3 regions of the Brachybacterium sp. genome follow, and region 2 is predicted to be linked to each of the others. Evidence: riboswitches for the same ligand, from Rfam matches in the RefSeq annotation. Region 2 holds a riboswitch; each other region holds the start of a gene.
The links. A riboswitch is a leader RNA that binds a small molecule or an ion and turns the genes downstream of it on or off. The one in region 2 is predicted to bind thiamine pyrophosphate.
Positions count from the first base shown of each region.

Region 1: it holds a riboswitch for thiamine pyrophosphate, as region 2 does, so the genes downstream of both, ACTH43_RS10945 (YkoF family thiamine/hydroxymethylpyrimidine-binding protein) here and ACTH43_RS06710 (bifunctional hydroxymethylpyrimidine kinase/phosphomethylpyrimidine kinase) in region 2, are expected to answer to the same signal.
Region 3: it holds a riboswitch for thiamine pyrophosphate, as region 2 does, so the genes downstream of both, ACTH43_RS09455 (3-oxoacyl-ACP reductase) here and ACTH43_RS06710 (bifunctional hydroxymethylpyrimidine kinase/phosphomethylpyrimidine kinase) in region 2, are expected to answer to the same signal.

Region 1 is NZ_JBQDLF010000025.1:9,741-13,001, forward strand. Features, by position in the region: gene ACTH43_RS10935 (MBL fold metallo-hydrolase) at 1-546, shown strand, start outside; gene ACTH43_RS10940 (protein-L-isoaspartate O-methyltransferase family protein) at 554-1,120, shown strand; TPP riboswitch at 1,096-1,204, shown strand; gene ACTH43_RS10945 (YkoF family thiamine/hydroxymethylpyrimidine-binding protein) at 1,242-1,931, shown strand; gene ACTH43_RS10950 (ECF transporter S component) at 1,928-2,623, shown strand; gene ACTH43_RS10955 (ATP-binding cassette domain-containing protein) at 2,613-3,261, shown strand, end outside.
Region 2 is NZ_JBQDLF010000011.1:37,396-40,656, reverse strand. Features, by position in the region: gene ACTH43_RS06715 (extracellular solute-binding protein) at 1-1,205, shown strand, start outside; TPP riboswitch at 1,270-1,363, shown strand; gene ACTH43_RS06710 (bifunctional hydroxymethylpyrimidine kinase/phosphomethylpyrimidine kinase) at 1,355-2,989, shown strand; gene ACTH43_RS06705 (MFS transporter) at 2,986-3,261, shown strand, end outside.
Region 3 is NZ_JBQDLF010000019.1:53,825-57,085, reverse strand. Features, by position in the region: gene ACTH43_RS09465 (glycoside hydrolase family 3 protein) at 1-177, shown strand, start outside; gene ACTH43_RS09460 (type I restriction-modification enzyme R subunit C-terminal domain-containing protein) at 266-715, opposite strand; TPP riboswitch at 994-1,086, shown strand; gene ACTH43_RS09455 (3-oxoacyl-ACP reductase) at 1,322-2,122, shown strand; gene ACTH43_RS09450 (LLM class flavin-dependent oxidoreductase) at 2,122-3,261, shown strand, end outside.

The sequences.
Region 1 (3,261 bases), on a different contig from region 2:
CTGGACGAGGTGCTTCGCCTGGCGACCACCGCCGAGGTGATCGCGGAGCCCGAGACCGCGCAGCAGCTGCGGGAGGCGGTCGACGGCGCCGCTGCGGTGCGCCCCGAGCAGCTGCGTCCGCTCGCCGCCGGGGACGCGCACGTGCTTGCCGCGGTCCCGGGCCACGGCTCGTTGCGGATCGAGGCTGTCGGCGGCCGGCACGCGATCATCCACCCGGACATTCCGCGGGTCGGCAATTCGGGTCTCGTGATCTCCGCGGGGGACGGCCCCCGGCTCGGCGTGACCGGAGATTCCCTCGAGCCGCTGCCGGAGTTCCACGGCATCGACGTGCTCGCCTTCGCCGTCGTCGCCCCCTGGTCGAAAGTGTCCGAGACCGTCGACTTCCTCCGCGCCGTCGGCCCGACGCTGGCCCTGCCCGTGCATGAGGCGATTGCGAGCGACGTGGGCCGACCGATCTATCTGCGCCAGGCCACTGCCCTCGCTCCCGAGGGCACGGAGGTGCGTGACTGGCCGGTCGACGGGGTCATCGAGCTCCCCGGGAGCTGAACGCGCCATGAGCGCCGAAAGGAACAGGAACCGGTCCGAGGACCGGCGGGACCCCGCGGACCGAGCAGGGACCGGCGACGGTGCCTCCCGCGCGATGCATGCGGTGCCCCGGGAGCACTTCCTGCCCCCGGAGCTGCGGGACCGTGCCGGCGTGGATTCCCCGCTGCCGATCGGAGTGGGCCAGACCAACTCCCAACCCAGCACGGTGCTGGACATGCTCCGCCTGCTCGATGTGCGTGAGGGGCAGCACGTGCTCGACGTCGGTGCCGGTTCCGGCTGGACCACGGCGCTGCTCGCCCACCTCGTCGGACCCTCCGGGAGCGTGGTGGGTGTGGAGCGGCAGGTGAGCCTGCTGGCACCTGCCCGTGCCGCGCTCGCCGGGACCGTCGGCCGCGAGGACGGCCGCGCGGAGATCCGCGAAGCCCTCCCCGGGGTGCTGGGGGCGCCGGCGGACGGACCTTTCGACCGGATCCTGGTCTCCGCCGCCGCCCGGTCCAGCCACTGGTTCGTGGACCGCCGCGCTCCAGGGACGCCGGATCGGGGTACGGTGCTTCCGTGCACGGGAGTCCGGTAGGCCGGGCTGAGAGGGAGTTCTCGAACTCCGACCGTAGAACCTGATCCGGATCATGCCGGCGCAGGAAGCTCCGCCAGGCGATCGTCGCTGCGCGCCCGTGCCCTCGTGAAAGGCACGGATCGTGAGCATCACTCCCGTCGGCACCCCCGCCACCCTCCCGGGCACCGCCCCGGATCCCACCGAGACCCCGCTCGGCTTCGGCGTCGGCGCCAGGGTCACCGCAGCCGTCATGACCGATGACTACGCCCGAGTGCTCGTCGGCATCCTGTCCCGGCTCGACCTCACCGGCCTGGTGCGCGAGACGGGGGACGTCTCCACCTATCTCGGCGGCCACGAAGCCCACCTGCAGCGGTATCTCATCGACCTCGCAGACGACCTCGCCCGCACCGAGCACCACGCCACCCTCTCCGTGACCCTCTCGCGCGGCTGCCCGGGAGAGGTGACCTGCGAGCTTCCCGGTGGCGCCGGCCCGCGCGACGTCGGGATCACCGAGCCCCGTCGCACCGGCCGTTTCGCTTCCGCGGAGTGGGCGCTGTACCCGCTGGCGGACCAGGTCGCCGCCGACGGCACCGCGCCGGACCACATGCGCGACATCTACGCCGCGATCGACCGCGCCCGGGAGCTGGGCACCTTCCGCGGCTCCGAGCATTTCGTCACCCGCCTCGAGGGCGACATCGGCGAGGTGATCGCGACTGCCGTCGCCGGCTGGTTGCAGGTGGGTCGCAGCGTGCAGCACGTCACCAGCCATCTCACCCTCTCCCTGAACAGCCCCTCCCACGAGGTGCGCGAGCTCGGCGAGGAGACGCGATGACCCGCGCACAGACTCCGGCAGAGACCCCCTCCCGGGCTCCCGGCCAGACTCCCTCGCAGGCCTCTGATCTGGCCGCTCGTGCCGCCCGGCGTCCGAGGCTCTCCCTGCGCGAGATCGTGCTGGTGGTGGTGCTCGGTGTCGTGTTCGGCTTCCTGTACTGGGTGTTCGTCCAGGCCTGGAACGGGCTCGCGATCGCGATGGGCCCCGCCGGGGACCTCGCCCAGCACGTCCTGTTCGGCTCCTGGCTATTGGTGGGACCGGTGGCGCTGGCGATCCTGCGCCGCCCTGGCGTGGGCATCCTCGCCGAGATGCTCGCCGCGATCATCGAGGTCGTCTTCCTCGGCAGCCCCGTCGGCCCGATGCTGGTGCTCGCCGCCGCGCTGCAGGGCATCGGCAGCGAGCTGCCCTTCGCCCTGACCCGCTACCGCCGGTTCGGTTGGGGAGTGTTCGCCGCCTCGGGCGCCTTCGGTGCGGGCCTGGTGTTCTTCTGGACCGCCTACCGGATGGGCTGGTACGGCCAGGACCTGCTCGCGCTGCGGCTCGGGATGCAGGTGCTCTCCGGGATCGTGCTCGGCGGTCTGCTCGCCAGGGTGATCGTCCGCGCCCTGGAGCGCACCGGCGTGCTCGCGAACTTCGCGATCGGTGCCGCCGCGCAGGGCGACGACGGCATCCCGGCACGACGTGTCCGCTGAGGCCGCAGCGGCCGCCGAGGTCACCGCGCCGGGCGAGAGGGAGGCGGCGGCCCCCGGGCAGTCGGGGACGGTGGTCGAGGCACGGGAGCTCGAGGTGGTCCTGCCCTCGGGGGACGGCGTCGGCCCCTGGACCGGGAGCATCCGGGCCGGGGAGCAGGTGCTCCTGCTGGGCCCCAGCGGCTGTGGCAAATCGACGCTGCTGCGCGCGCTCGCCGGCGCGCTCCCCTCCCACCAGCGCGGCCGGGTCACCGGCACCCTGCGGGTGGGCGGCATCGACCCGATCGCCGAGGGGGTCCTGGCCACCGCGGGGACCGTCGGATTCCTCGGTCAGGATCCGACCGACGGGGTGTGCCTCCCGCGGGTCGCCGATGACGTCGCCCTCCCGCTCGAGAGCCGCAGCGTGCCGCCCGCGCAGATCGGGAAGCGCGTGCGCGAAGCTCTCGCAGACGCGGGCATCGAGACGCTCGCCGACCGCCCGGCCGCGACGCTCTCGGGCGGACAGCTGCAGCGTGCGGGCCTCGCCGCGGCGCTCGTCGCCCGGCCGCGCCTGCTGCTGCTGGACGAGCCCACCGCGATGCTCGATGCCGAGGGCGTGCGCGCTGTGCGCGACGGCGTCGAGCGGGCTGCGCGCGAGGGCG
Region 2 (3,261 bases):
TGCGGATGCGGGTGTGGAGCGAGGCGGCAGCGGCGGCGTACGAGGAATCCCTCGCGGAGTTCACCGACAGCACCGGGATCGCGGTCGAGGTAGAGGTGCTCGGCTGGGATGACTACTGGACCCAGCTGCCCTTGGACGTGGCGGCGAAGAACCTGCCCGACGTGCTGTGGATGAACACCGCGAACCTCGCCCAGGCTCATGCCAGCGGGCGGCTGCTCGAGATCGGCGAGATCGTCGGCGAGACCTCCTCCCGGTGGGAGGGCGTCGCGACGGACCTCTATCGGCTCGAGGACGGGCTGTGGGGTGTTCCCCAGCTCTGGGAGCAGAGCATCCTGGTCGCGCACGAGGGCCTGGTCGCCGCGGCCAAGGGTGACGCGACCGCGCTGAGCTTCGACCCCGGCGCGCCGACGGACCCGCTGCGGGACCTCTCCCGCGCGATCACCGTCGACGGGGAGGGCCGCCACCCCGGGGACGAGGGCTTCGACCCCGGCACCCGGGCGACGTTCGGCTTCAGTGCGCATCCCGACCGTACTGCGGTGCTGGGACCGTTCATCGCTGCTCAGGGCGGCAGCTGGCAGGACGAGGACGGGACGATGTCCTTCGCCTCCGACGCGGGCACCGCTGCGGTCCAGTACCTCGCCGATCTCGCCTCTTCGCACCTCGGCCCGGCGGGGTCGGAGACCACCGCGGACCCGACGCTGTGTCGGAACCTCTTCCTCCAGGGCAAGCTCGGTCTGCTGCAGACGGGCACCTACGATCTGCACACCCTGGCCGAGGAGATCGGTGGCAGCTTCGACTGGGGCATCCATCCCGTCGTCGCCGGCTCCCAGGGCCCCCGCCCGCTGGTCCACGCGATCGCCGCCGTCGGCGTCGAGGCGAAGAAGGATGAGCGGGCCGCAGCGATCGCCGAGCTGCTGAACTGGCTCGGTGGCGCGGACGGCCAGCGCGTGCTCGCGGAGAACCGCCTGGGCATCCCGGCCCATCGCGATCTGCGCGGCGCCTGGGAGGAGAGCTGGGCGGAGGCCGGGGTGGACGTCTCGGTGATCGAGGCGCCCGAGTCCGCGGCGCGCCCCGAGACGGGGGATCGTTCGGCGATCGCCACCGGCACCGCTCTGCAGGGCATCGCGAAGATCTTCCGTGGCGAGGCCACCGCCGCCGAGGCGCTCCCCGAGGCGCAGCAGGCCGCCCGGGAGGCGATGGGCTGAGCAGGGCTCGACGGAGCGGCGAGGGCTGCACGGAGATCTGAAGCGAGAGCTGGGTCTATACTCGGCCGCGGACACGGGGTGCGTCGTACGACGCTGAGATCACACCCGTGGAACCTGATCTAGTTCGTACTAGCGAAGGGATGTCCTCCATGGCTCCGTCGTACCCTGCCCGAATTCCCCGTGTGCTCTCGATCGCCGGCACGGACCCCTCCGGGGGAGCCGGCACCGCCGCGGATCTCAAATCCATCACCGCCGCAGGCGGTTACGGCATGAGCGTGGTCACCGCGCTCGTCGCCCAGAACACCCGCGGCGTGCGGGAGATCCACGTCCCGCCGGCCCCGTTCCTGGACCGGCAGCTCCGCGCGGTCAGCGACGATGTGGTGATCGATGCGGTCAAGACCGGCATGCTCGGCACTGCCGCGCTCATCGCGACGGTCTCCGAGTGGCTCGACGAGCATCCCCCGCAGATCCTCGTCGTCGATCCGGTGATGGTCGCGACCAGTGGTGACAGCCTCCTGGCGCCGGACGCAGAGCAGGCCATGATCACCTTCTGCTCGCGCGCCACCGTCGTGACCCCGAACATCGAGGAGCTCGCACGCCTGACGGGGAGCGAGCGCGCCCGTGATGAGCGGGCCGCCCTCGAGCAGGCCCGAGGATGGGCCGCACGGACAGGTGTCGCCGTCGTGGTGAAGACCGGACATCTGGACTCCGCGACGGTGACGAACACCTGGGTGGGCCCCGACGGCATCTGCCTCCCGGTCCCCTCGACGCGGGTGAGCTCGACCAGCACCCACGGCACCGGATGCTCCCTCGCTTCGGCGCTCGCCACCCGATTGGGCAGCGGGGAGTCGCCGCAGGAGGCGCTCGCCTGGTCCACCCAGTGGCTGCATGAGGCCATCTCCCACGGGGAGGCGCTGCGGGTCGGGAGCGGCCACGGTCCGGTGGACCACTCCCACCGCGCCCGCCGTCTGCAGGCCGCCGGGGAATCCACCCCCTGGCTCGGTCCGGGAGCTGTCCCACCCATCCTCGACTCCCCGGACCAGATCCTTTCGGCGCTCGGTGCCGCGCTCCCGGCAGCGGCGCGGATCGAGCCTGCCGTCGCCCCGGCCGGGCCATGGACGCAGGCGCTGTGGGCTGCGGGGGAGCCCATCGCTCGCAACATCGCGGAGTCCGACCTCGTCCGTCAGCTGGTCGACGGCAGTCTGCCCCCGAACGCTTTCGCGTTCTACCTCGCCCAGGACTCGCTGTACCTGCGTCGCTACTCCCGCGCGCTCGCGGCGCTCTCGGCCGCTTCGACCGATGTCGTGGCCCAGGTGTTCTGGGCCCGCGGTGCGAGCAGCTGCCTCACCGTCGAGTCCGCGCTGCACCGTGGCCGGCTCGGTGAGCAGGAGGAGATCGGGGTCTCCCCGGTGACCAGCGCCTACACCGACTTCCTGCTGGCCACCACCCTCGGGGAGGAGCGTGCTGTGGGAACCGCCGCCGTGCTGCCCTGCTACTGGCTGTACGCGCAGACGGGGGCCACACTGCCCTCCGTCCCGAGCGATCACCCCTATGCGGACTGGCTCGACACCTACCGTGACCCGGGCTTCGTCATCGCCACGCAAGGAGCACTGGAGCAGGTCGAACGGGAGCTCGCCACAGCCTCCCCAGCGGTCCGCTCCGCAGCGGTCCGTGCCTATCTCCTCGCCAGCCGGCATGAGCTGGAGTTCTTCGACCAGGCGCTGCGCCTGGCGGCACCGGTTCCAGCGGACCAGCACGAGACGATCCTGGAGGGGGCGCTGTGAGCGGGACCCATATGCTGCCGGGGACCCCGATCGCGACCACCGATGAGCGCCTCCCCCCGGCCGGCCGGGCCGCCCTGCGCGCCGGCGTCGTGGGCAACTGGGTGGACAACATCCACGTCTTCCTGCCGCTGACCGCGCTGGCCCCGGCGATGGTCGTGCTCGCCGGGCCCGCGGCAGCAGCTTCGACGGGGTCCCTGATCGTCGTCGCGATGCTGTTCGGGCGGCCCGTCGGCGGGATCGTGTTCGGGCGCATCTCGGATCGTCTCGGGCGC
Region 3 (3,261 bases), on a different contig from region 2:
CAGGTCGACGTGCTGATGCCCGGCTCCGAGGTCCACTTCGGCACCACGCGGGAGGACGCGATCATCGACTCCTACGAGGCGCCCGACGGGATCACGCTGGGGGAGATGCAGCGCACCGCGAGCAATGTGCTGCGCTACCTGCTGCGCAGCGGCGTCACGGAGCGCCGCCGGCGGTGAATCCCGTGGCGCCAGCCCGTTTCGGGACGGATCGCTGTGCGGCTGTCAGGCGTCCCCGGGCAGGGGGAGGCTAGCAGCGCCAGGCCGACTAACGTGCCCCGGCCTGCACGGCAGGTGCCGCCGCGCGCTCGATGTCGTGCAGCACCGTGACCACGGCATTGGCATCGTCTTCGCTCGGCGACGAGTGAGCGCACCAAGATGCCGAGCCCGCGCTCACCTTCTCCCGCGCCTCCGGGGTGCCATCGCCCTGTTCGATGAGGATGCGTTCGAGCTCATCGAGGTCGGTCTCGGTCAGGGGCAGGTTGCGGCGCAGACGCCGGATGGCGGCAGGGTCGTCGTGCTCGCGGATGTAGGCGGTCACTTTGTCTCGGAACCGGGCCTGGTTCACGCCGACGGCGACCAGCGGCAGATCGACAGAGCGGGTTTGTCCGAGGTCGTCCTCGAAGTCGGTGAAAACGGCCCGGCGCTGGCGGGTGCCGAGGAGCTGCACGAGCGATCGGAGGGCACGCCGTGCCCGTTCGAGCACCGGCAGGATCACGCCCTCCCACCAGGCCTCCCCCGGCCACGTCCTCCAGTAGGCCTCGCCGGGGTCGTAGAAGGCGAGGCCGCCGAGGGCGCCGACGGCCGAGATTTCGAGCCTTTCGTCGTCCGCCCCCCGAGGGCTTTCCGGAGATGAGTCCTGATTGCTGAGGTGGTGGGGCGGCGCCGGACGGGCCCTGAGCTGAGCACGTCCCCGCGCGAACGGCTCCGAGCTCGGCCGCCCGGCGGGCAGTCATGAGACGAGGGCCTGCGGCGGTCGATGTGCTGGTACGGTCCATGATCGACACGGGGTGCCCCGACGGGGCTGAGATCACACCCGGTGAACCTGATCGAGTTCGTACTCGCGGAGGGATGTCGTCGATGAGCTGTGTGCTGCTGTGCTGCACGCCGTCGTCCCATGCACTGGTCCTCGCGGCGCAGGCCCCGCCTGCCGCGGCGGCGGAGGCGGCCTCGCTCCGTGCCCGAGCTCCTCGGACCCGACGATCAGGTCCTCGTGTCCGTTCCCGCGCGGTGCCGAGCCCCGGCACGGCACCGCTCCTCGTGCGTTGCGCTCCCACCCGCTGTGCGGCGGATGCGCTCGCCTGCCTGAAAGGACCGGCTGACCATGACCTCACCGACCCTCGACCCCACCTCCCGCACCGTCCCCGCGATCGCTGAGCAGGTCGTTCTCGTCACCGGGGGCGCGCGCGGCCTCGGTCGCGCGCTCACCGAAGCCTTCCTGCGCGAAGGCGCTCGGGTCGTCATCAACCATCTCACCAGCGAGGACGCCGCGCATGACCTCGCCAGCCGCCACCCGGGCCGTGCCGTCGCCGTCCGCGCCGACGTCCGGCAGCGAAGCCAGGTCGAGACCCTGTTCGAGCGGGCCGAGGCTGAGTTCGGCCTCCCCGTCGGCACCGTCGTGAACAATGCCCTGCCCGGCTTCTCGTTCAACGGCGACGCCCGCGCCAAGGCGCACGAGATCACCTACGATGCCTTCTCCGCGCAGTTCTCCGGCGCCGTGCAGGGTGCGCTGAACACGATCCAGGCCGCGTTGCCCGGTTTCGCCCGGGTGGGCTCGGGGCGCGTGGTCACCATCGGCACGAACCTGTTCCAGGACCCGGTCGTCCCCTATCACGACTACACCGCGGCGAAGGCGGCGCTGCTGGCACTGACCCGCACCTTTGCCGCCGACCTCGGCCCGCGCGGCATCACCGTGAACATGGTGAGCGGTGGCTTGCTGCGCACCACCGACGCGAGCTCCGCGACCCCCGAGGCGGTCTTCGACGCGATCGCCGCGAGCACTCCGCTGCAGTCGGTCACCACTCCCGCCGAGCTCGCCGATGCAGTGCTCTTCTTCGCCTCTCCGTGGTCCCGGTCCGTGACCGGGCAGAATCTCGTCGTCGACGGCGGGCTGGTGAAGAACTGATGGCCGCCGCGCCCCGCCGCCAGGTGCGGCTGAACCTGTTCGCGCACGCGTGCGGCCACCACGCCGCGGCCTGGCGGGCGCCGGGCTCCTCGGTGTCGCGTCTGGGCGACATCACGTACTGGGAGGAGCTCGCACGGATCGCAGAGCGCGGTCGACTCGACGCGCTCTTCCTCGCCGACGGCCAGTCGATCGCGCCCGCCGGGGCCGAGCGCGGGCCGACATGGTTCCTGGAACCGATCACCGTGCTCACGGCGATGGCCCGCGCCACCGAGCGGATCGGGCTGGTCACGACGGTCTCGAGCACCTTCTGGGACCCGTTCCACGCCGCTCGCCTGCTGGCGAGCCTCGACCACATCTCCCACGGTCGGGTCGGGATCAACGTGGTCACCTCGATGACCGACGACGAGGCTCGCAACCACGGCATGCCCGCGCTGCCCGATCATGCGAAGCGCTACGCCACCGCGGGGGAGTTCATCGAGGTGCTCCAGGGGCTGTGGGACTCATGGCCCTCCCAGAGCATCCTGGCCGATCCGGAGGGGGTGTACGTCGAAGCGTCCCTGCTGCGACCGCCACAGCATCACGGGGAGTCCTTCCAGGTCGCCGGGCCGCTGAACGTGCCGACGCCGCCGCAGGGCCGCCCGGTGCTGTTCCAGGCCGGGGCCTCCGAGCCGGGCCGCGAGCTCGCCGCCCGCCACGCCGAAGGGATCTACGCGGTGGCCTGGGACCTCGAGTCCGCGCTCGCCTACCGCTCGGACATCCGCGCCCGGGCCGCCGCGCTGGGCCGCGCCCCGGAGACGATCGCGGTGATGCCGGGCCTGGTCGTCCACGTGGCCTCGACCGAGGAGGAAGCCCGGCGGATGCGCGCGGACCTCGACTCCCGCCTGCCGGTCGCGGACTCCCTGCGCCAGCTCTCCTTCTTCATCGGCCAGGACGCCTCGGACTGGGAGCTCGACGCCACCGTGCCACCGCTCCCGCCGCTCGAGGAGTTCACCGGCCCGAAGGGGCGCTACGCCACGGTGCTGCGCATCGTCGACTCCGTGCGGCCGACCGTGCGCGAACTGCTGGGGCTGCTCGCCGCCGGCGGCGGCCACGCGACCGTCATCGGCACGCCGGAGTCGGTGGCCGACGAGATCGAGCGC